DNA from 4 places in the Mammaliicoccus lentus genome. Region 1 is predicted to be linked to each of the others. Evidence: riboswitches for the same ligand, from Rfam matches in the RefSeq annotation. Region 1 holds a riboswitch; each other region holds the start of a gene.

Region 1 (5,352 bases):
TTGGCCTACTTTTTCTTCATTTTTGTAAGTTTGTGCTGTATCTATATGACGGTAACCACTTTCTATAGCATGTTTAACCGCTTCTCTACATTCATCATTGTTTTCAACTCTAAACGTTCCTAATCCTAGTGCTGGTATTGTATTACCATTGTAAAATTCTACTTGTTTCTGTGTCATGTTATTTCCTCCTGGTTTTATCTTTATAATAGTATTGAAGCTACTTTTGTTTCTAGATATGGCTCAATACCTTCTGAACCGCCTTCTCGGCCAAAACCACTTTCTTTCATACCACCGAACGGGATATGTGCAGCACTTGGACCTCCATCATTCCAACCAATCACACCATAATTTAAGTTTTCATATAATTCTATGCCAGTTGCATAATTTTCTGTAAAGAAATATGCTGCTAAACCAAATGGTGTATCATTCGCCTTCTTGATTACTTCTTCTAATGAGTTATATGTTTGAATTGGTATAACTGGTCCAAATGTTTCTTCAAACATAATTTTCATATCATCAGTAACTTCAGATAGAATAGTTGGCTCTACAAAATAACCACCATCTTTATAACTATCTCCTCCAGTTACTACACGGGCACCTTTACTAGTTGCATCATCAATATGTGATTTTATTTTCTCAAATCCATCACTATTGATTACAGGACCAATGTCAGTAGATTCATTTTGCCCGTTACCTACTTTCAATTTGTTCACTTCAGATTTTAATGAAGATTCAAATTTATCTTTAATAGATTCATGTACATATATTCTATTAGCACATACGCAAGTTTGACCAGCATTTCTAAACTTAGATGCTATTGTACCTTGTACGGCTTTTTCTATATCAGCATCTTCATGAACAATTAAAGGTGCGTGCCCTCCTAATTCTAACGTAACTTTTTTAAGAGTTGAACTAGATTGCTCCATTAATTGTTTACCTACTGGTGTAGAACCAGTGTAAGTGATTTTAGAAATTAATTCATGGCTTGTAAAGATTTTACCAACGTCTTTACCTGAACCATTAACGTATTGTATAACATCTTTATCAAAACCAGCTTCATGAGCTAAATCTACAAATTTCATTGTTGTTAATGGTGTATCTTGTGCAGGTTTACAAATAAATGTACATCCTGCTGCTAGAGCTGGCGCTGCTTTTCTTGTCATCATTGCTGCTGGGAAATTCCATGGTGTAATACTTGCGACAACACCCACCGGTGCTCTAGTAACGATTAATCTTTTATTATCTACATGCTCTGGTATTGCTCTGCCATAAGTTCTTTTAGCTTCTTCAGCAAACCATAAAATGTAATCTGTAGCATACTTTACTTCACCTTTTGATTCTTTTAATGGTTTACCACTTTCTTTAGTCATAATTAACGCAATTTCTTCTTCTTGTTCTAAAATGAGCTCACGCCATTTATATAGAAGTGCACTTCTTTCGTGAGCTGTTGTTTTTTTAAATTTTTGAAAAGCATGATGAGCATTTTCAATCATTTCGTTAATCTCTTCTTCACTATTATTGTTCAAAGTTTCAATAATTTCTTCCGTAGCAGGATTTCTAACATCAAATTGTTTCTCACTCATTTTCACAACCACCTTTTCATATTATTTATAAAAAAAGAAAACGCTACTATTATTGTAGCGTTTTCTGCTTAAGGATTAAACTTTTCTAACTCGTCCATTATTCTTTCTAGATCTTCAACACTGTATTGGAATCTTCCATGGAATACAAATTTATTGAAGAAATGTTGTAATTGTTGTTCACCAACAAGCACTTTAATATTTGGATCTTGTGAGTAATTACTAATTGTGGCTTCATCCACTTCATCAGGATGGAAATAGATGATTGGTGTTGGCGTATATTTAAGTTCGAGTTGTCTTTGTAATTCTTCAGATGTTTCGTCCACTTCTTTAACTTTATCAGTATAATCATGAAATGCAGCTGATTTTTTACTAGCTTGTTTTTCAAGGAGTAAAGTTTGTTCTTTTTTAGGATTTAAATCCAATGTTTCAAACACTTGCCCAAGTACAGGGAACTCACTAAATTGCTGTTCAGTTATACCATGATATATATGGCCGTTTACCAAATTAGAGTCAATAACATAAATACCAGTTCTCGTTAAAACAATATGATCGATTTGATGTACCTTACCTAAAGGATCTTTAGGTAAAAAGATATTTGCCATTATATGCATATCTTCAGGTCTTATTCTTCGTTCATTAACAAGTTGATCACGGAGATCTAATAAATGTCTATCAGTTATATATTCTCCTTCATTTTTCGAAAATATTTTTAATGAGTCAATTTCTCTTTCTTTTTGAGAAATTTCAACTTGATGCTCTTCTTTTTGTTTAGATAGAACCTTTTTGTTTTCTACTCGTTCATGGTCCAATTTTTCTTTGTGTTCAGATTTAAGTGACTCATTTTGCTTCTTATGTTGTTCCTGAACTTTCGCCAAAGAATTCTTTCTTTGTTTTAATGAAACAAAGAATAATATGATAAATATTATCGCAATAACGACAGCTGCGATTAATCCATAATGAATCGGTTCTAATTGACTCATATTTGCTGATCGCTCCCTTTCTTATGTATTACATCTATTATAGTAAATATTATAAATAAATTCAGTATATATCTTCAATATTCTTCTCTAATTTAAGCATTATTTTTTGATTTTTTAAATACTTCGTACATTTCTATAGTTAATACACACTTTATTAGTAAATTAAAATTCTCAGATATCTAAGAATATATATAAAAAGAATCTCACCACTAGATCATATAACTAATGATGAGACTCTTTTTTAATACTGATTTTACTTTTAGGTTTATTTATTTACTAAATCTTTTAATAATTCTACTTTATCTAATTGTTCCCATGGTAATTCTACATCAGTTCTACCAAAATGACCGTATGCTGCAGTCTTTTTATATATTGGTTGTCTTAAGTTTAGCATTTGAATAATACCTGCTGGTCTTAAATCAAATAATTCTCTTATTTTTTCTACTAGTACATTTTCTTCAACTTTACCAGTACCAGCAGTGTCAACAGCAATTGAAACAGGTTGTGCTACTCCAATTGCGTATGCAAGTTGAACTTCACATTTATCAGCTAGGCCGCTAGCTACGATATTTTTAGCTACATAACGAGCCGCATAAGCACCAGATCTATCAACTTTAGTTGGGTCTTTACCACTGAAGCAACCTCCACCGTGTCTAGCATAACCACCATATGTATCAACGATGATTTTTCTACCTGTTAAACCTGCGTCTCCTTGTGGCCCACCAATAACAAATCTTCCAGTAGGATTAATAAAGAATTTTGTTTGATCATCTAATAATTCCTTAGGAACGATTGGATATATAACATGATCTTTAATATCTTGTTGAATTTTTTCTAATTCTATTTTTTCATGATGTTGTGAAGAAACAACAATAGTATCTACTCTTAAAGGTTTATCATTTTCGTCGTATTCTATTGTTACTTGTGTCTTTCCATCTGGACGTAAATATTCTAAAGTGCCATCTTTACGTACATCAGTTAATCTTTTTGACAATTGATGAGCTAGATATACTGGTAACGGCATATATGTTTCAGTTTCATTTGTAGCATAACCAAACATTAAGCCTTGGTCTCCAGCACCGATAGACTCAATTTCACTATCTGTTAAATCGTCTCTATCTTCTAAAGCACAATCAACACCTTGAGCAATATCAGGTGATTGTTCATCGATAGCTGTTAGTATTGCCATTGTTTGGAAATCATAACCATACTTCGCTCTAGTATACCCTATATCTTTTACAGTCTCTCTTACTACTTTCGGAATATCTACGTATGTTGAAGTTGATATTTCTCCTGAAATTAAAGCCATACCTGTAGTTACAGTTGTTTCACAAGCGACTCTCGCTTTTGGATCACCTTTTAGTAATTCATCTAAAATTGCATCAGATATTTGGTCGGCAATTTTATCAGGATGTCCTTCTGTTACTGATTCGGATGTGAAGAGTCTTCTGTTTTTTGACATAAAAAATCTCCTTTAGATTATGTTGTACGGTCTCTTCCTCAGTGCAAATAAAAAGTGCCTTCTCTCTATAAAACAATAGAGAGAAGGCACACTCGTGTCCATTCGCTCTTATCGTTCAGACAATATTGGTCTGCAAACGGTTTGGCACCTTCCTTTCATTTAGAAAGAGGTTGCTGGGTTTCATTGGGTCCATGTCCCTCCACCACTCAGGATAAGAGAATCCGTCAGAAATGATAATACTAAAGTTTTAGAATTATGTCAATGAAACACGAAATAAATATTTTGTCATAAACTTTTAACAATAAATTCGTTTATTAGTATAGACTATTTATCTCAATGTGTTATACTAATTCCATGAAAATGCTTACAAAATAATTTTTAGACATGGGGGTCGTCATTTATGGCAATACAGTCAATTACAGAATCAATCGAATTAACTAATCTTCTTAGCAAAGAAACAACTTTAAAACAACTTTCTAGATCTGAGTTGTACAAACACATTTTAGAATCAGGTGAAGGTGTGTTAACTGAATCCGGAGCTATTAGAATGGAAACTGGTAAATACACAGGTCGCTCACCTAAAGACAAATTTATTGTTAAAGAAGAAGACACGGAACAAGATATAGATTGGGGTTCTATAAACCAGCCTATTTCTGAACACAGTTTTTTAAATTTATATGATCAAGTTATTGACTATTTAAACCAAAAATCACAACTTTATGTCTTCAACGGATATGCGGGTGCCGATGAATCTACTCGTTTAGATTTACGTGTTATAAACGAACTACCTTGGCATAATTTATTTGCACAAAATATGTTTATCCGCCCTGAAACAAAAGAAGAGGCTTTAAATATCAATCCTAATTTCACAATAATAAGTGCCCCTGGTTTCAAAGCAGACCCTGAAAAAGATGGAACAAACTCTGAAACATTTATTATTACTTCTTTTAAACATCGTGTAATTTTAATTGGCGGAACAGAATATGCTGGAGAAATGAAAAAAGGTATTTTTTCAGTTATGAATTACCTTCTTCCTAAAAAAGGTATCATGAGCATGCACTGTTCTGCAAATGTTGGATACAATAATGACGTTGCTTTATTCTTTGGTCTATCTGGAACAGGAAAAACAACTTTATCAGCTGATCCAAACAGAAAATTAATTGGTGATGATGAACATGGTTGGAACGAAAATGGCGTATTTAATATTGAAGGTGGCTGTTATGCTAAAACTGTAAGTTTAAGCCAAGAAAAAGAACCTCAAATATATGATGCTATTCGTTACGGTACAGTCTTAGAGAATGTTGGTGTGCAAAAAGATGGTACAGTT
Region 2 (5,352 bases), 1.3 Mb from region 1:
TATGAACCGTTTTTCGCCCACCCGTCTTGAATAAACACATACTTATCTAATTCAGTTTGATTATGTATAGACGGGTTTCCAGTGCCATCTTTAAATGAAAATAAATTTCTGGGCGTTTCCATTTTTCCATCTTTTACTTTGATAGAATTAAATCCAGATTGACTCCATTTCATAGAAACTTCACCTTTAGCTACTCTTATCAAATTTCTAATAGCATGGAAATTCACTTGTGGATTATCAGAGCAAGCTTGTATACATATGTCTCCGCCAGTATATTGTTTATCTAATTGGTCTTTAGGAAAATGAGGTAAGTCTTTCAACAATTCAGGTTTATGCTTTTCAAGGCCAACTTTTTCGAAAAATGATGGACTTATACCAAAAGTTAATGATAAATGATTAGCATCTATACCGATTGTTTCACCGGTATCTGGACTTGGTAACATTTTATTTTGGCCTAACTCTTTTACCGGTTCCCCATTCATTAAATGAACGCTATAATTCGTCCAAGTTTTAAACATTTCTTTAACATCAGAAACAGACATTTTATTAATCGTTAACACTACAAAATAAATATGTTTCTGCAAATCAGTTGTAATACCTGATTGGTACTTACCATAAAATTTCACTTTATTTTTTACATCTGTTTTATCTTTTGCAAAATATTGAGAAGCTAACAAGGTTCCACCGACACCGGTAGAACCTAAAATGAGGCCAGCACCCCCAACGCCAGCAAGTTTCAAAAAATCCCTTCTTGCTATATGGTTGTCCTTGTTAGTCATAAGTTATCACTCCGTAATGACTGCCATCTGACTTAATGATTCACCTAATTTATCAACTGCTTCAGATAATTTTTTCGTATCCTCTTTTGATAATTTAGTATAGTCGACATAGCCGCCATCTTTCGTTTCATATTTTGCTAATAATTTGTTAACGTTATCAAATCTTTCTTGCGTTGTTTCAGCAACTTTTTTATCTTTTTCAGTTACTTTATCTTTAAAGATTTCAAAGATTTTTTCTGCTCCTTCAATATTTGCTTTGAAGTCATATAAATCTGTATGTGAATAAATTTCTTCTTCACCAGTTATTTTTGAACTTGATACTTCATTTAATAAATCGATAGAACCTTGCAACATTAATTTTGGTGTTACGTCTACAGTATCAACTTTTGCTCTTAACTCTTTTACATCTTTAAGTAATTGGTCTGCAACAGGTCCCATATCTTTTGTAGAGTTTTCTTCCCATAAAGTTTTTTCTATTTTATGATAACCTGACCATTCGTTTTCCTTTTTCTCTTCCTTCATATCAGCTAAGCGCGCATCAATTTTAGGATCCAGTTCGCCAAAACTTTCCGCTACTGGCTCTGATCTTTCATAATACATACGCGCTTTTGGATAAATCTCTTTAGCTTTTTCAACATCGTCAGCTTTAACAGCCTCTACAAACTTTTCAGTTTCAGTTAAAAATGTATCTAATTGTTTCGTTGTGAAATCTTTATATGCTTTTGTTTCTTTAGAAAAATCAACTTTCGTAGTTTCTTTCGTTTCTTTATCACTATTAGTTTCCTTTTTCTCATCATCATTACCACAAGCAGTTAATATTAAAGTACTTGCTAAAAGTGTTGTTGCTATTCTCTTCATGATTGGATTCTCCCCACCTAATTGATATTCATTATCACTCTTTTAATTTATTCCTATCTTTACTATTAGTCAATAAGAAATTTCAATAAAATGTAAATTAAATTGAGGGTAATCAAGGTAAAAAAGCATAAAAAAATAGGCTGGGACATTTATTTATGTCCCAACCTGTCCAAACATTTCATATTAGTCTTGTTCTTGTTCTAATATTTCTTTCGTTTTAGCATCAATCGTAAATTCTGTTGTGTCTTTATTTCCTTCTTTTAAGTCAATAGAATAAACAAGTTTACCGTTTTCTCTACTTAATGACCATTCTTTTAAATCTCCTGATGCTTTATCTTGAGCTACTTTTAAAGCATCTTCGAATTTAGCTGCATCAGATAACTTAAATGTTTTGTCATTGTCGTCGTCATCTTCTTTTTCGTTTTCAACGTTAGTAACAGAATTATCTTCCGCATTAATCAAGACTTTATTTTCATCTTGTCCATCTAATAATTCAACTTTATAACTCCACTCACCAGTTTCTTTTTCGAATGATATGTCTTTCAAACCACCTTTTTCTTCTTTTTGAGCTGTTTTAACTGCTTCTTCAGGTGATACTTTCACATCATTCCATTTTACAGTTTTTTCAGTTGCTTTATTATCAGATTTATTATCTGACATTGTAGAATCATCTTTATTGTCATTATCTTGACTGTCATTTTCTTTTTCAGTTTGTTCTGATTTTTGATCTTTTTGATCGTCTTTCATATCGTCGTCATCATTATCATTTCCGCAAGCAGATAATACTAGACCTGAAGCTAAAAGTAATGACATCCATTTAAATTTCATAATTATACCTCCTCAAGTTGATTACTATTTATATATTCACAGTTTCTTAATATTTTAAACATTTATTTATTTTATTAGACAATTATTGAATTATCAGTTATATTAATAGAAACAATAAAATAGCTCGTAAGTCTTATTAAGAGTAGGCGGAGGGAATTGGCCCGATGAAACCTCAGCAACAGGCGTAAGTACTGTGCTAAATCCAACAAGTATCAACTTGAAAGATAAGAAGATTCTCTAAACAGCTCTTCTTAATCTTAAGATGAGCTGTTTTATTGTTACTAAAACATTTAGGAGGCAATATTATGAGAACAAGAGACGACATTTTATCAGAATTAGTGGAGTTAAAACAAAACCCACCACAAAGTTTTTCAGGATCTATGTATAAAACAAATAAAAAAAATGCTTTGATTGGTGAACTGGTGGATTTAGAGAATGAACAAAATCCTGAACGCTATAAGCATAAATCACAATTCAATGAGTTCGATATTCATATTACGATTACTAAAAAATAATTAAAAACCCCGCTAGCGTATAAGCAGAAATCTTTATACGTTAGCGAGGATTTTTTATTTACAAAGGATTAAATAAATATTTGAAGATACTCAGGCTAACCTTTTAATGTTTCACCTTCTGCTTCTAATATAATTTGCATTGCTACTAATTTAGCAATATGATTACCACTTGCAGCAGAATCGATAAGTTGTGAAGGCATTGCACCATTTGTTTCACCAGCTACAAATAACCCTGGAATAGAAGTTTCTCCAAAATCATCTTTTTTAATACCTCCATTTTCATCTCTTTCAATTTGAAGTTCTTCTAAAAATGAAAATTTTGTATCCCATTCAACTGATATAATCGCACCATTCCTAGAAATTCTAGTACCATCTTCATATATCACTTCATTTATCATTCCATCTTCATGTTTAAATTCCGATACTTTACCTTGAACAAGCTTTATATTTTTCTTTTTTAAAAATGATTTATCATCTTCGGTTAATTCTGAAAAGTCTTGTGAACTTATAACTAAATCATTAGTCCAATTGCTAACTAATTTAGCCATATGCATCACTAGTTCTGGAGATACATCTACGAGTAATGATTTATTTCTTAATTCATAACCGTCACACCAAGGACAGTAAAATGCAGATTTTCCGTAAATTTCTTTCACACCTTTTATATTAGGTAATGTCTCTCTTAATCCAGTACATAACATAACTTTCTTAGCTTTGTACGTTTCATTTTTCGTTTTCACTATGAAAGTATTGTCTTCTTTAGCAATCTTTTCAACTGTATCTTGCACGCGCGTTACATCTTCATATTTATCAACATCCGATTGTGCTTTTTCCCTTAATTCTTCTGGTGTTACACCATCTTGTGTTAAAAACGCATGTGAAGTCTGTGTCACTTTATTTCTCGCATTATCATTATCTATTACCAATGTTGTTTTTAAAGCTCTTCCTAAAGTTAAAGCACTCGCTAATCCAGCTGGACCTCCACCTACTACTATACAATCAAACATATTTATACCACCTTTTTCACATATATTAAAGAGTCTTAATATCTATAGTTAGCTGTTAAAAAAAGATTTAATTTACATTAAATCTTTTAACGTCTTCGATTTTAAAGATTTCGTCATTTCATCCTCCGCAGAGTTTAAAATAGATTGAACTTTACATTCCGGACCATGATTAAAACTATCTTCTATCATGCTTCTATGACCATCGATTGCAGTAATGATGTCATATATTCTAATGGTTTCCCAATTATTCACTAAATAATAACCACCCTTAGCACCAGAAGCTGATTTAATCACACCAGCTTTGACAAGTTGAGTTAAAATTTTAGATAAATACGTAACAGAAACATTTAGCACGTCAGATAACCTCTTTACAGTTACAGGCTGATTATCACCATTGCTTATTAAATATAGTAATGAATGTAAAGCATAATCTGTACCTTTAGATATCTTCATGTTACACCTCTGTATTATAGATATTGTGTGTCTATAATATCATATATATTATTATTGTCTATAGATAAGCTTAAGGATTTAAAATTTATATTTTATTCTAACTATATGAATCCTCTAATAAAAACCAATTTTTAGCGTAATATAGCAAAAAAATTTTATTGACATACGAGTAAAGCTGTTACATATTTATATATAGTAATGATAATGATTATCATTAACAAAGGAGGATATTATATAATATGAAAAACCTAACTAAATTATTTATAGTTACACTAGCATCCATCATATTGATGGCAGCTTGTGGAAGTAACAACTCAGAAAAATCTTCTGAAGCTAAAAAAGATAATGAGACAGTAAAAATCGAACACGCTATGGGAACAACGGAGATTAAAGGAAAACCAAAACGTGTTGTTACGTTATATCAAGGTGCAACAGATGTCGCCGTTGCTTTAGATGTTAAGCCAGTGGGCGCTGTTGAGTCTTGGACTCAAAAACCAAAATACGATTACATAAAAGAAGACTTAAAAGACACTAAAATTGTTGGTCAAGAGCCATCACCTAACTTAGAAGAAATTGCTAAATTAAAACCTGATTTAATAGTAGCTTCTAAAGTAAGAAACGAAAAGCAATATGAACAACTTTCTAAGATTGCACCGACTATAACTCATAATACCGTATATAAGTTCAAAGATACTCTTGAAATGATGGGTAAAGCTCTAGGTGAAGAGAAAAAAACAGATGAATTATTAAAAAATTATAATGAGAAAGTTACACAATTCAAAAAAGATGCGAAAGGAACATTCGGAGATAAATGGCCTGTTTCAGCTTCCGTTATTAACTTCAGAGCAGATCATGCTCGTATTTACGCAAGTGGTTATGCTGGCGATATTTTACATGATTTAGGTTTTAAAC
Region 3 (5,352 bases), 410 kb from region 1:
AGTGACAAGAGTCCATACCATAATGAATAATAATAATGCGTAAATCCATGCCCAAGAGATATTCCAAAATGCAATATTATTCAAGATATTTGTATATCCAGTCAATACTGGAAATAGCAGTGTAGCAAAAATAAAGAATATAGATATAGGAAATATAAAGTTATTTCTTTTTTTCACAAGTTCTTTAAACTTTGGATCTGCTGCTAAACGCTTGAAATCATGCTCAGCCATACTTATAACCCCCTTGTTTTTGGATGTAAAAATACATCTTAAGTTTCATTTTATTGATTGTTCACAAAGTTGTCAATATTTTATTGATAACGCTTACATTAATAAAAATTCATCAAGAAAATGTGAATAAAGTATTTAAGAGAAAAAATACAATATAGATATATGAATATTTAGAAAAGTTTGATTATAAGTATTGACGTTAAAGGTAAACATCAATATAATTCTTATCATAATAATAAGAATTCGGAAGGGATAAATGTTATGATAGAATTTAAAAATGTGAATAAAATTTTCCAACAAAAGAATTCTGAAATACAAGCACTTAAAGATGTAAGTTTTAAAGTAGAAGAGCAAGATATATTCGGTGTTATCGGATATAGCGGTGCGGGGAAGAGTACTTTAATTAGGTTAGTGAATGTATTAGAAGAAAAGACATCTGGAGAAGTATTAGTAGACGGTCATGATGTGAATAAATATTCGAAGAAAAAGTTACAAGTCATTAAGAAAAATATAGGAATGATATTTCAACATTTTAACTTGTTAAATTCAAAGACAGTTTTTAATAACGTAGCTATGCCTTTAATTTTACAAGGTAAAAATAAAAATGACATTAAAGATAAAGTGAATGAATTGCTTGAATTTGTTGGTTTAGAAGACAAAGGTAAACAATATCCAAATGAATTATCAGGTGGTCAAAAACAAAGAGTAGCAATTGCTAGAGCATTAGTTACAGATCCTAAAATCTTATTATGTGATGAGGCAACAAGTGCGCTTGATCCTGCAACTACAGATTCAATTTTAAAACTGCTAAAGAGAGTTAACGAACAATTTGGAGTCACAATATTATTAATTACCCATGAAATGAGTGTTATCCAACAAATATGCAATAAAGTAGCGGTTATGGAAAATGGTGAAGTTATTGAAATTGGTCCTGTATTAGATGTGTTTAGTCACCCCCAAACATCAACTGCTAAAAACTTTGTATCAACTGTGATAACTACAGATATATCTTCAAACTTAAGAAAACTTATTCCTGAAGATAAAACTGCTACAGACATTAAATTATACATAGATGGTGAACAAGTGACACATAGTATTATCAATGATTTAATCACTAAATTCCACGTACAAATAAATATACTGTTTGCATCAATGTCAGACATTCAAGGTACACCAGTAGGTTATTTAACACTACGTCTGAATGGAGAACAAGAAGCAATTCAAAATAGTTTTCAGTATTTAACAGATTTAAATATTGAATATGAGGAGGTTGAAGCATAATGTTTGGATCATCTTTAGATTCATCTCAACTATATGACGCTATATACCAAACGCTATACATGGTTACTGTTTCTTTAGTAATCGGTGCATTAATTGGTATTCCTTTAGGTATTTTACTTGTTATAACTAGAAAGAATGGTATTTGGCCAAATGCTTTTATATATCATGTGCTAAATCCAGTTATTAATATATTCCGTTCGGTGCCGTTTATTATTTTACTTATTGCTATTGTACCTTTTACTAAAATGATTGTGGGTACATCTATTGGAACTTCTGCAGCAATAGTACCTTTAACAGTCTATGTTGCGCCTTATATTGCAAGATTAGTAGAGAACTCACTGTTAGAAGTGAATTCAGGCGTCATAGAAGCGGCACATTCTATGGGAGCATCACCGTTTCAAATTATTCGACATTTCTTATTACCTGAAGCACTGGGGTCTTTAATTCTAGCATTAACAACATCTATTATCGGTTTAATTGGTGCTACAGCGATGGCCGGTGCAGTAGGTGGAGGCGGTATTGGTGACTTAGCTTTAGCTTATGGTTATCAACGTTTTGATACAATTGTTATTGTCATTACGGTCGTTATTCTAGTCATTATGGTACAACTTATCCAATCTTTAGGTAATGTATTGTCTAAAATTGTAAGAAGAAGTTAAAAAAAGTATTGACTTAGAGTAATATGATAGGTATTATCAGAATTAATCAAATAAAAATTATCAAGAGAGATTGAGGGATATGGCCCGATGAAATCTCAGCAGCGGACTCTATAAAGAGAACTGTGCTAAATCCATCAAGTTTTAAACTTGGCAGATAAAGTTAATCCCTTTTGAGCTAAGCTTAAAAGGGATTTTTATTTATATACATAAGAAAAGGAGCGAATAAAATGAAAAAAGTATTAACATTATTAATGACATTAGTTTTACTATTAGCAGCATGTGGTGATAAAAAAGATGATAAAAAGGTAACAGTGGGTATCGCTTCAAATGATACTGCTGTATGGGATAAAGTAGCAGAATTAGCTAAAAAAGAAGATATTAATGTAGAGGTTAAACAATTTTCGGATTATAACGTTCCCAATAAAGCATTGTCAGACGGTGATATTGATTTAAACTCATTCCAACATTTTGCATTTTTAGATCAATTCCAAAGAGCAAATAAAGGAACAGAAATCACACCAATTAGAACAACTGTGTTCGCTCCACTGGGTATTTATTCTAATCAAATAAAAGATATTAAAAATTTAAAAGACGGTGCTAAAGTTGTTATACCAAACGACGTTTCTAATCAAGCTAGAGCTTTAAAATTATTAGAAAAAGCAGGGTATATTAAATTGAAGAAAGACTTTGGATTAGATGGTGGTCCTAAAGATATAGTTGAAAATAAAAAGAATTTAAATATTAAAGCAGTCGATGCTCAACAAACAGCTAGAGCGTTAGATGAAGTAGATATCGCTGTTATAAATAATGGTGTTGCATCTAAAGCAGGATTAAATCCTAAGAAAGACCCTATCTATTCAGAAAACCCAGATGCAAATGCTGCTAAACCATATATCAACTTTATAGCTGCAAATACAAAAGATAAAGATAATAAAACTTTAAAAAGAGTTGCTGAGCTATACCATTCAGAAGAAGCGAAAGAAGCTCTGAAAGAAGACACTAAAGACGGAGAAATTGTAGTTGATTTAAAACAAGAAGAAATTAAAGAAATACAGGATTCATTAAAATAAAAAAGATTCGGCTCCCCCAAGCCGAATCTTTTTTTTGTTATTTTTTTAGAGAATTTAAATATAGTTGACCTTTTTCATGGTCATATTTATTTTCCCATTTTGAAATAACGACTGTAGAGAGTGCGTTTCCTACTACGTTAACACACGTTCTCATCATATCTAATAATCTATCGATACCAATGATTAATGCTAAACCTTCTGGATTTAATCCCATCGATCCTAGAGTGGTAATTAATACAACAATAGAAGTACCAGGAACAGCAGCCATACCTTTAGACGTGATCATTAAAGTGAACATTAGAATAAGTTGTTCTACTAGACTTAAATGTACGCCATACATTTGAGCAACAAATAACGCTGCTATAGATTGGTACAAAGCAGAACCATCTAAGTTAAAAGTATATCCTGTAGGTACTACAAAGGATACGATATCTTTTGGTGCACCGAATTTTTCCATTTTTTCCATCACTGAAGGTAAAACAGTTTCAGAACTTGATGTTGAGAAAGCAAGTAATAAATCATCTTTCAATATGCGAACAATTGAAAAAATGTTAATACCACAAATTTTGGCTACTATGCCTAAAACAACAACAATAAAGAATATCATAGCACCTACAACAACAGCTAATAGCTTAACTAATGGAATTAATGCAGATAATCCAAATGTCATAATCGTTACACAAATAAAAGCAAATACACCATATGGTGCAAGGCGTAGAATTCTATGTATCATCCAAAATACAGCTTCTAGTGCACCTCCAAGAACATCCTTAACAGGCTGTCCTTTCTCTCCAATTGCAGCAATAGCTAATCCGAAGAATACAGCAAAGAATATAATTGGGAGTAACTCTCCTGCAGCTAAAGATTCGAATATATTAGTAGGAATAATGCTTACAATTGTATCTATTATATGATTTCCATAAGTAGATTTTTCTGCTGCATCAGCAGTGCTTTCATATGTAGAAATATCGCCTTTAGGCAATTTATCTGCATCTAATCCTAAACCTGGTTTAAATAAATTACCGAATATAATACCTAAACCAATAGCAATAGTTGTAATGATTTCAAAGTAAAGTAATGTTTTCCAACCATATCTACCGACTGTATGCATATCGCCAACATTAGATATTGATAATGCTAATGAACAAAACACAATAGGAATTACAATCATTTTAATAAGGTTTAAAAATACATCACCGACTGGTTGTATAAATTTAATAAGTTGATCTTGTCCATTTAAAAAATAGCCTACAACAACACCTAATATTAAAGCAATTAATATTTGAGTAGGTAGACTTATATATCTTCTTCTTGTTTTTTTAAGGTTTTCTTTCAAAAAATTTCCTCCTTTAAAGCACTATAGTTTTTAATACAAAAAAATTATGCGATTCCATCTTAGGAATTGCACAAATGATGTTTAAAAAGGGGACGTATAAATATATGTATTCTTGAGTGTAAAAGAATACAAGTTATTTTATCATGATTAATAATTAAAGTAATGAGCCTCTTTTATCTTTAAAAAGAAAAAAAACACTTTTTTATACAAAAAGTGTTTTAATTATTTCTATTTAATGAAGCGAATAGATAATGGTGGTAAATAAGTTTCACCTTGATAAGCTTTAACTGCGCCAATAATGGTGAAGATAAATACTAAAATTGCTAATATTGGAAGTAAAATAATGCCAATAATAATCAAACATAGTACTCCAGCAACTATTCCCCATATTGTATAAGAAATAAAGAAGTTTAAATAATCTTTACCGATTCGATCTACAAAAGAAGATTCATCTCTTTTAATCAACCATATAATTAAAGGTGCAATTAATGCAGTAAATAGACTCGTTAAATATATGAGCATCCCGAATAAACGTTCATCATCATTAGTAGATGTTTGATTATCAACATTTATATTATTTTCTTCATGAATTGTAGATTCTTGAAAAGGGTTCTGTTCACTGTTCGTCATATCATTTCCTCCTCGCTTAACTATTGGTATTATTATACATGTTTTAGCGGTTAACTACTAATCTTTAAGTATTAATAATGAAAAATATTCGATTTTTAAAGTGCATGCTTTCCTATAGTATCTTTCTAACGTGCTTGTTTAAAAA
Region 4 (5,352 bases), 280 kb from region 1:
GCAAATCAAGAAGATATTAAAGATGTTGAAGAGAAAATTTTAAATAACATTGATATTTCTGATGAACAAGTGAAGCCGACTTTAATCCATAAAGTGATTACAGATTAGGAGTGTGTCAAATGACAAACCGATTTAAACGTATTCATTTAATTGTAATGGATTCAGTAGGAATAGGCGAAGCACCAGACGCTAAAGATTTTGGTGACGAAGGTTCACATACATTAAAGCATACGCTAGAAGGTTTCAAAGAATCCTTACCAAACCTAGAAAAATTAGGACTTGGAAATATAGAATCTTTACCAGTTATCAATAATGTAGAAAAACCTAAAGCATTTTATACAAAATTAAGTGAAGCGTCTGTAGGAAAAGATACAATGACAGGACATTGGGAAATCATGGGATTAAATATTGATAAACCATTCAAAGTATATCCTGAAGGTTTCCCTGAAGAACTTGTTAAAGAAATAGAAGATTTAACAGGTAGAAAAGTTGTGGCAAATAAACCAGCATCAGGTACTGAAATTATAGAAGAATACGGTAAACATCAAATGGAAACAGGCGATTTAATCGTTTATACGTCAGCAGACCCAGTATTACAGATTGCTGCACACGAAGATATCATTCCATTAGAGGAATTATATGATATTTGTGAAAAAGTTAGAGAACTAACTAAAGACCCTAAATATTTAATCGGGCGTATTATTGCACGACCATATTTAGGAGAACCAGGTAATTTCACAAGAACATCTAATAGACACGATTATGCATTGAAACCATTTGGTAAAACTGTCATGAACACGCTAAAAGATGCAGATTACGATGTAATTGCAATTGGTAAAATTAATGATATTTATGACGGAGAAGGTGTAACAAAAGCAATACGTACGAAAGATAATATGGACGGCATGGACCAACTTCTTAAAGTTGTAGATACAGACTTTACAGGAATTAGTTTCTTAAATTTAGTTGATTTTGATGCGTTATATGGCCATAGAAGAGATAAAGAAGGTTACGCTCAAGCAATTAAAGATTTCGATAATCGTTTAGGTGAATTGTTAGAAAATGTTCGCGAAGATGATTTAGTTATTATTACAGCAGATCACGGTAATGATCCAACAGCTGATGGTACTGACCATACTCGTGAATATGTTCCATTATTAATGTTTAGTCCAAGCATTACGGAATACCACGAACTTTCAGGGGATACAACGTTTAGTTCAATTGGTGCAACAATTGCAGATAACTTTAATGTAGAATTACCGCAGTTCGGTAAGAGCTATTTAAGTGAAATGGGGATTAAATAATGAACGCAGTAAGACGTATTTTTGGTCTTGCATTTAGTTTTGCAGGCCTTATGCATTTTATGAGATCAGAAGGTTTTGAAGCTATCGTACCTAATTTCTTACCCTTTAAAAAAGGAATTGTATGGATTTCAGGCGTGATGGAAATTATTTTCGGTATTTTATTACTCGTTAGAAAACCAAGTAGTATGACTAAGAAATTAATTGAATGGTTCTTAGTTGCTGTATTTCCAGCAAACGTATATATGGCACAAAAAAATATACCGTTAAATGGGAAACAATTACCTACATGGGCTTTATGGGGTAGATTACCATTACAATATGTACTTATTAAAATCGTTAGAAAAATGTAATTAAAAAGGAGTGAAACAGAGATTTTTTGAAAAATTAAATCTCCGTTTCACTCCTTTTTTCTATTTTAAACATAATAGTGTATTTTATTAATCTTCTTTAAATATTACATTCCATCCATCTTTTTTCGATAAGAATTCAGTTGCAAGTCGTTGGGCACCTTCTAATGAGTGGCTTGCTGCCCAACCACATTGTACTTCATTACATGCTGGAACTTCTGTAGCTTGCTCAACATCTTTTAACGTTTTTTCTATAATATTTAAGACATCATCATAATCGTCATGATTTATAAATGAAGCGTAAAAGCCTGTTTGACAACCCATTGGGCTTACATCTACAACATTATCAGTATGGTTTCTAATGTTTTCAGCCATTAAATGTTCTAAAGAGTGTAAAGCGGGCATTTCCATATGTTCTTTATTTGGTTGTTTAAAACGAATATCATATTTGTGAATAACATCTCCATTTAAACCTTCTTTAATTCCCGCAAGTCTTACAAATGGTGCATCTACTTTAGTGTGATCTAAATTAAAACTTTCTACATTCATCTTTGTCATGAAGATTCCTCCTTTGATTTCGGCATCATTATATCAAGTAAATTTTGAAAAAACAATAAATTCAGATTTCAATTACTTTCTTTATGTGTTACTTTATAAGATAATAAAATAAATTATTCTGAAAATGGAGTGATGTGTATGGAGAGATTAAGAGTCGTCCCATACGATAGTATATGGCAACATCTTTTTTTAGAAGAAAAGAAATATTTACAATCGTTATTAAAAGAACATAGCATAAATATAGAACACATTGGATCTACAGCTATCCCAGGGTTATCAGCTAAACCTATCATTGATATTTTAATGGTGGTAAAAGATAGTGAAACGATAGATGATTATACAAAGGAATTATCTGCACTAGGTTACGAGTCTAAAGGAGAACGAGGCGTTATTGGAAATCGTTATTTTAAAAAATATAATCATAACGGTGATGTCTCTCATCATTTACATATCTATGATGAAGACAGCCCACACATATTGAGACTTATTTCTTTTAGAGATTATTTGAGAACATTTAACGGCGAGAGAGAACGATATAGTCGCCTTAAACATGACTTATCTATAGATTTTCCAGCGGATAGTGTAGAGTATTATCAAGGTAAAGATAGTATGATTAAAGAATTTGAGAAAAAGGCTGAAAAATGGTACTTAAACTCAAATGATGCGCTCGCAAAACATTGACATATCCGAGTGTTAAAGTTAGAATTAAAACAATTTCATACGTATTATCAAGAGTGACTGAGGGAAAGGCCCTTTGACGTCCAGCAACCTCCCTACATGGAAAGGTGCCAAATCCTGCAGTGTTCAACTGAGAGATAAAATTTCGATTGGCGCATTTCCTAACTAAGGAGTGCGCTTTTATATTGGAAAGGTTGTATAGTGAATGAGCAATTTATCGCAAAATATTTTAAATTATATTGAACAAAATAAACACTTATATTTGTCTATGAGCCATCAAATACACGAACGTCCAGAACTAGGTAATGAAGAAGTTTTTGCTTCAAGATTGTTAAGTGATCAACTGAAAAATCATCATTTTAAGATAGAGAAAAATATAGCAAAGCATCCGACTGGATTTATAGCTACATATGACACGAAAATAGAAGGTCCAACGATATGTTTTTTAGCGGAATATGATGCATTGCCAGGCTTAGGGCATGCATGTGGACACAATATAATCGGTACTTCGAGCGTTTTAGCAGGTATTAGTTTATCAAAAGTTATTGACCAAGTGGGCGGTAAAATAGTCGTGCTTGGTTGTCCAGCAGAAGAAGGCGGGGTTAATGGTAGCGCTAAAGCTAGTTATGTTAAAGCGGGTATTATAGACGATTTAGACATTGCACTTATGGTACACCCTGGCCATGAGACGTATGTCACAGTGCCATCATTAGCAGTAGATGTATTCGATGTAAAGTTTTATGGAAGGAGTGCTCACGCGTCTGAGAATGCTTTTGAAGCGATTAATGCTTTAGACGCTATGTTGTCCTTCTTTAACGGTGTAAGTATGTTGAGACAACAAATTAAGAAAACAGATAAAGTGCACGGTGTAATATTAAATGGAGGTGAAGCGGCAAATATTATTCCTGATTTTACACATGCAAGATTTTATACTAGAGCAACCTCACGTAAACATTTAGATGAACTGACTGATAGAGTTCGAAAAATCGCTGAAGGAGCTGCATTGCAAACTGGTTGTAAGTCAGAAGTAAGACCAATACAAAACGGTGTAAATGAATTTGTTATTAATAAACCTTTAGATGAATTGTTTAGAAAACATGCAGAATCTTTAGGAGAAGATGTTATAGAAGATGATTTTGGTTTTGGATCAACAGATACGGGGAATGTAAGTCATATCATACCTACTATACATCCACATATTAAAATCGGACCATCTAATTTAGTTGGTCATACGAAAGAATTTTGCCAAGCTGCAGCAAGTACAATGGGAGATAAAGCATTGATAAGCGGTGCTAAAATATTAGCATCGATGGGATTAGAATTAATAGAGAACGTACCCCTTAGAAATGAGATTATCGAGCATCATCAAACATTAAGGGAGAACTTATTATGACAAAAGCCTATCATAAACCTTTATTATTAACACTTAAAGATTTATATGAAGATAATATTATCTATAATTCGAGGCCATCCTATGAAGATAATCCTTGGTTAAAAGCCGAAGAAGATCAATCTAATTTTTTAACAGCTAGAGAATTGGTTATTAGTAAAATGCCAATGATTATTCATGAAGCATGTTTAACAAAAAGGATAGAAGATTTGTTAAATCTAGTTGGAGAAAAAGTGCCAGACAATATACATCGTTTTAAAGATAAAGAAAGTTACGAACAATTGATACAACAATTAACAAATAAGCGTAATAAAATATTCTTTCAATATATTCATGGAGAACATTTATGTGATAAGGACGATTATGCTATATATAAACCAAAGTTTATAGACTTAAACAATAAATCGAAATTATCACAGTGGACTAAAGGAAAGTATTTACCTAGACGTGAATGTGTTAGTGTTAAAGAATATGAAGAAGAAATTAAAAATTGGGAACTACCTCTTGTATTAAAGCCGGGAGATGAATTACCGACAGCAGGTGGGTATGGGGTTATGATATGTTATACTGAAGATGATCTAAAGAAAGCAAATCAAAGAATTAAAGAAGCTACTGAAACAGAACATATTATTATAGAACAATTTATCGAAGAGGTAGACAATTATTGTGTGCAATATGTATATAGTGAAGATACTGGTATCCAATATATAGGGGCAGTTAAACAATTAACAGATGACTACGGATTTTATAATGGTAATGTTAATTCAGACGAAGTACCACAAAGCGTTATAGATGCAGGATATGAAATTATGCAAAATGGTGTTGAATATGGTTATAAAGGTGTTTCAGGCTTTGATTTACTGATAGATAAAGAAGGAAAAATATATGCCATAGATTTAAACTTTAGACAAAATGGTTCAACGAGTATGCTTTTACTTAAAAATAGATTAAAAGATGGTTTTCATAAATTTTTAAGTTACCATGCAAAAGGAGATAACGAACACTTTTATAAAGTGATTGAAAAATATGTTGAAGATGGCCATCTTTATCCACTCTCATTCTTCGATGGGGATTG

The links. A riboswitch is a leader RNA that binds a small molecule or an ion and turns the genes downstream of it on or off. The one in region 1 is predicted to bind S-adenosylmethionine.
Region 2: another riboswitch for S-adenosylmethionine. It lies ahead of ACNMOQ_RS11765 (hypothetical protein); the one in region 1 lies ahead of metK (methionine adenosyltransferase).
Region 3: another riboswitch for S-adenosylmethionine. It lies ahead of gmpC (dipeptide ABC transporter glycylmethionine-binding lipoprotein); the one in region 1 lies ahead of metK (methionine adenosyltransferase).
Region 4: another riboswitch for S-adenosylmethionine. It lies ahead of ACNMOQ_RS03785 (M20 family metallopeptidase); the one in region 1 lies ahead of metK (methionine adenosyltransferase).

Annotation. Positions count from the first base shown of each region.
Region 1 is NZ_OX344834.1:1,067,722-1,073,073, reverse strand. It holds gene ACNMOQ_RS05375 (aldo/keto reductase) at 1-177, opposite strand, end outside; gene ACNMOQ_RS05370 (NAD-dependent succinate-semialdehyde dehydrogenase) at 201-1,583, opposite strand; gene ACNMOQ_RS05365 (nuclease-related domain-containing protein) at 1,652-2,563, opposite strand; gene metK (methionine adenosyltransferase) at 2,829-4,025, opposite strand; SAM riboswitch class I at 4,131-4,243, opposite strand; gene pckA (phosphoenolpyruvate carboxykinase (ATP)) at 4,426-5,352, shown strand, end outside.
Region 2 is NZ_OX344834.1:2,363,798-2,369,149, forward strand. It holds gene efeB (iron uptake transporter deferrochelatase/peroxidase subunit) at 1-779, opposite strand, end outside; gene efeO (iron uptake system protein EfeO) at 786-1,637, opposite strand; gene ACNMOQ_RS11760 (PepSY domain-containing protein) at 1,821-2,465, opposite strand; SAM riboswitch class I at 2,596-2,696, shown strand; gene ACNMOQ_RS11765 (hypothetical protein) at 2,771-2,980, shown strand; gene ACNMOQ_RS11770 (NAD(P)/FAD-dependent oxidoreductase) at 3,076-3,987, opposite strand; gene ACNMOQ_RS11775 (RrF2 family transcriptional regulator) at 4,060-4,440, opposite strand; gene ACNMOQ_RS11780 (ABC transporter substrate-binding protein) at 4,680-5,352, shown strand, end outside.
Region 3 is NZ_OX344834.1:658,267-663,618, forward strand. It holds gene ACNMOQ_RS03045 (DUF485 domain-containing protein) at 1-231, opposite strand, end outside; gene ACNMOQ_RS03050 (methionine ABC transporter ATP-binding protein) at 493-1,512, shown strand; gene ACNMOQ_RS03055 (methionine ABC transporter permease) at 1,512-2,171, shown strand; SAM riboswitch class I at 2,226-2,332, shown strand; gene gmpC (dipeptide ABC transporter glycylmethionine-binding lipoprotein) at 2,399-3,241, shown strand; gene ACNMOQ_RS03065 (cation:dicarboxylate symporter family transporter) at 3,279-4,577, opposite strand; gene ACNMOQ_RS03070 (DUF4870 domain-containing protein) at 4,806-5,207, opposite strand.
Region 4 is NZ_OX344834.1:788,243-793,594, forward strand. It holds gene ACNMOQ_RS03760 (pyrimidine-nucleoside phosphorylase) at 1-108, shown strand, start outside; gene deoB (phosphopentomutase) at 120-1,304, shown strand; gene ACNMOQ_RS03770 (DoxX family protein) at 1,304-1,654, shown strand; gene ACNMOQ_RS03775 (S-ribosylhomocysteine lyase) at 1,742-2,209, opposite strand; gene ACNMOQ_RS03780 (GrpB family protein) at 2,348-2,890, shown strand; SAM riboswitch class I at 2,932-3,031, shown strand; gene ACNMOQ_RS03785 (M20 family metallopeptidase) at 3,093-4,280, shown strand; gene ldmS (L-aspartate--L-methionine ligase LdmS) at 4,277-5,352, shown strand, end outside.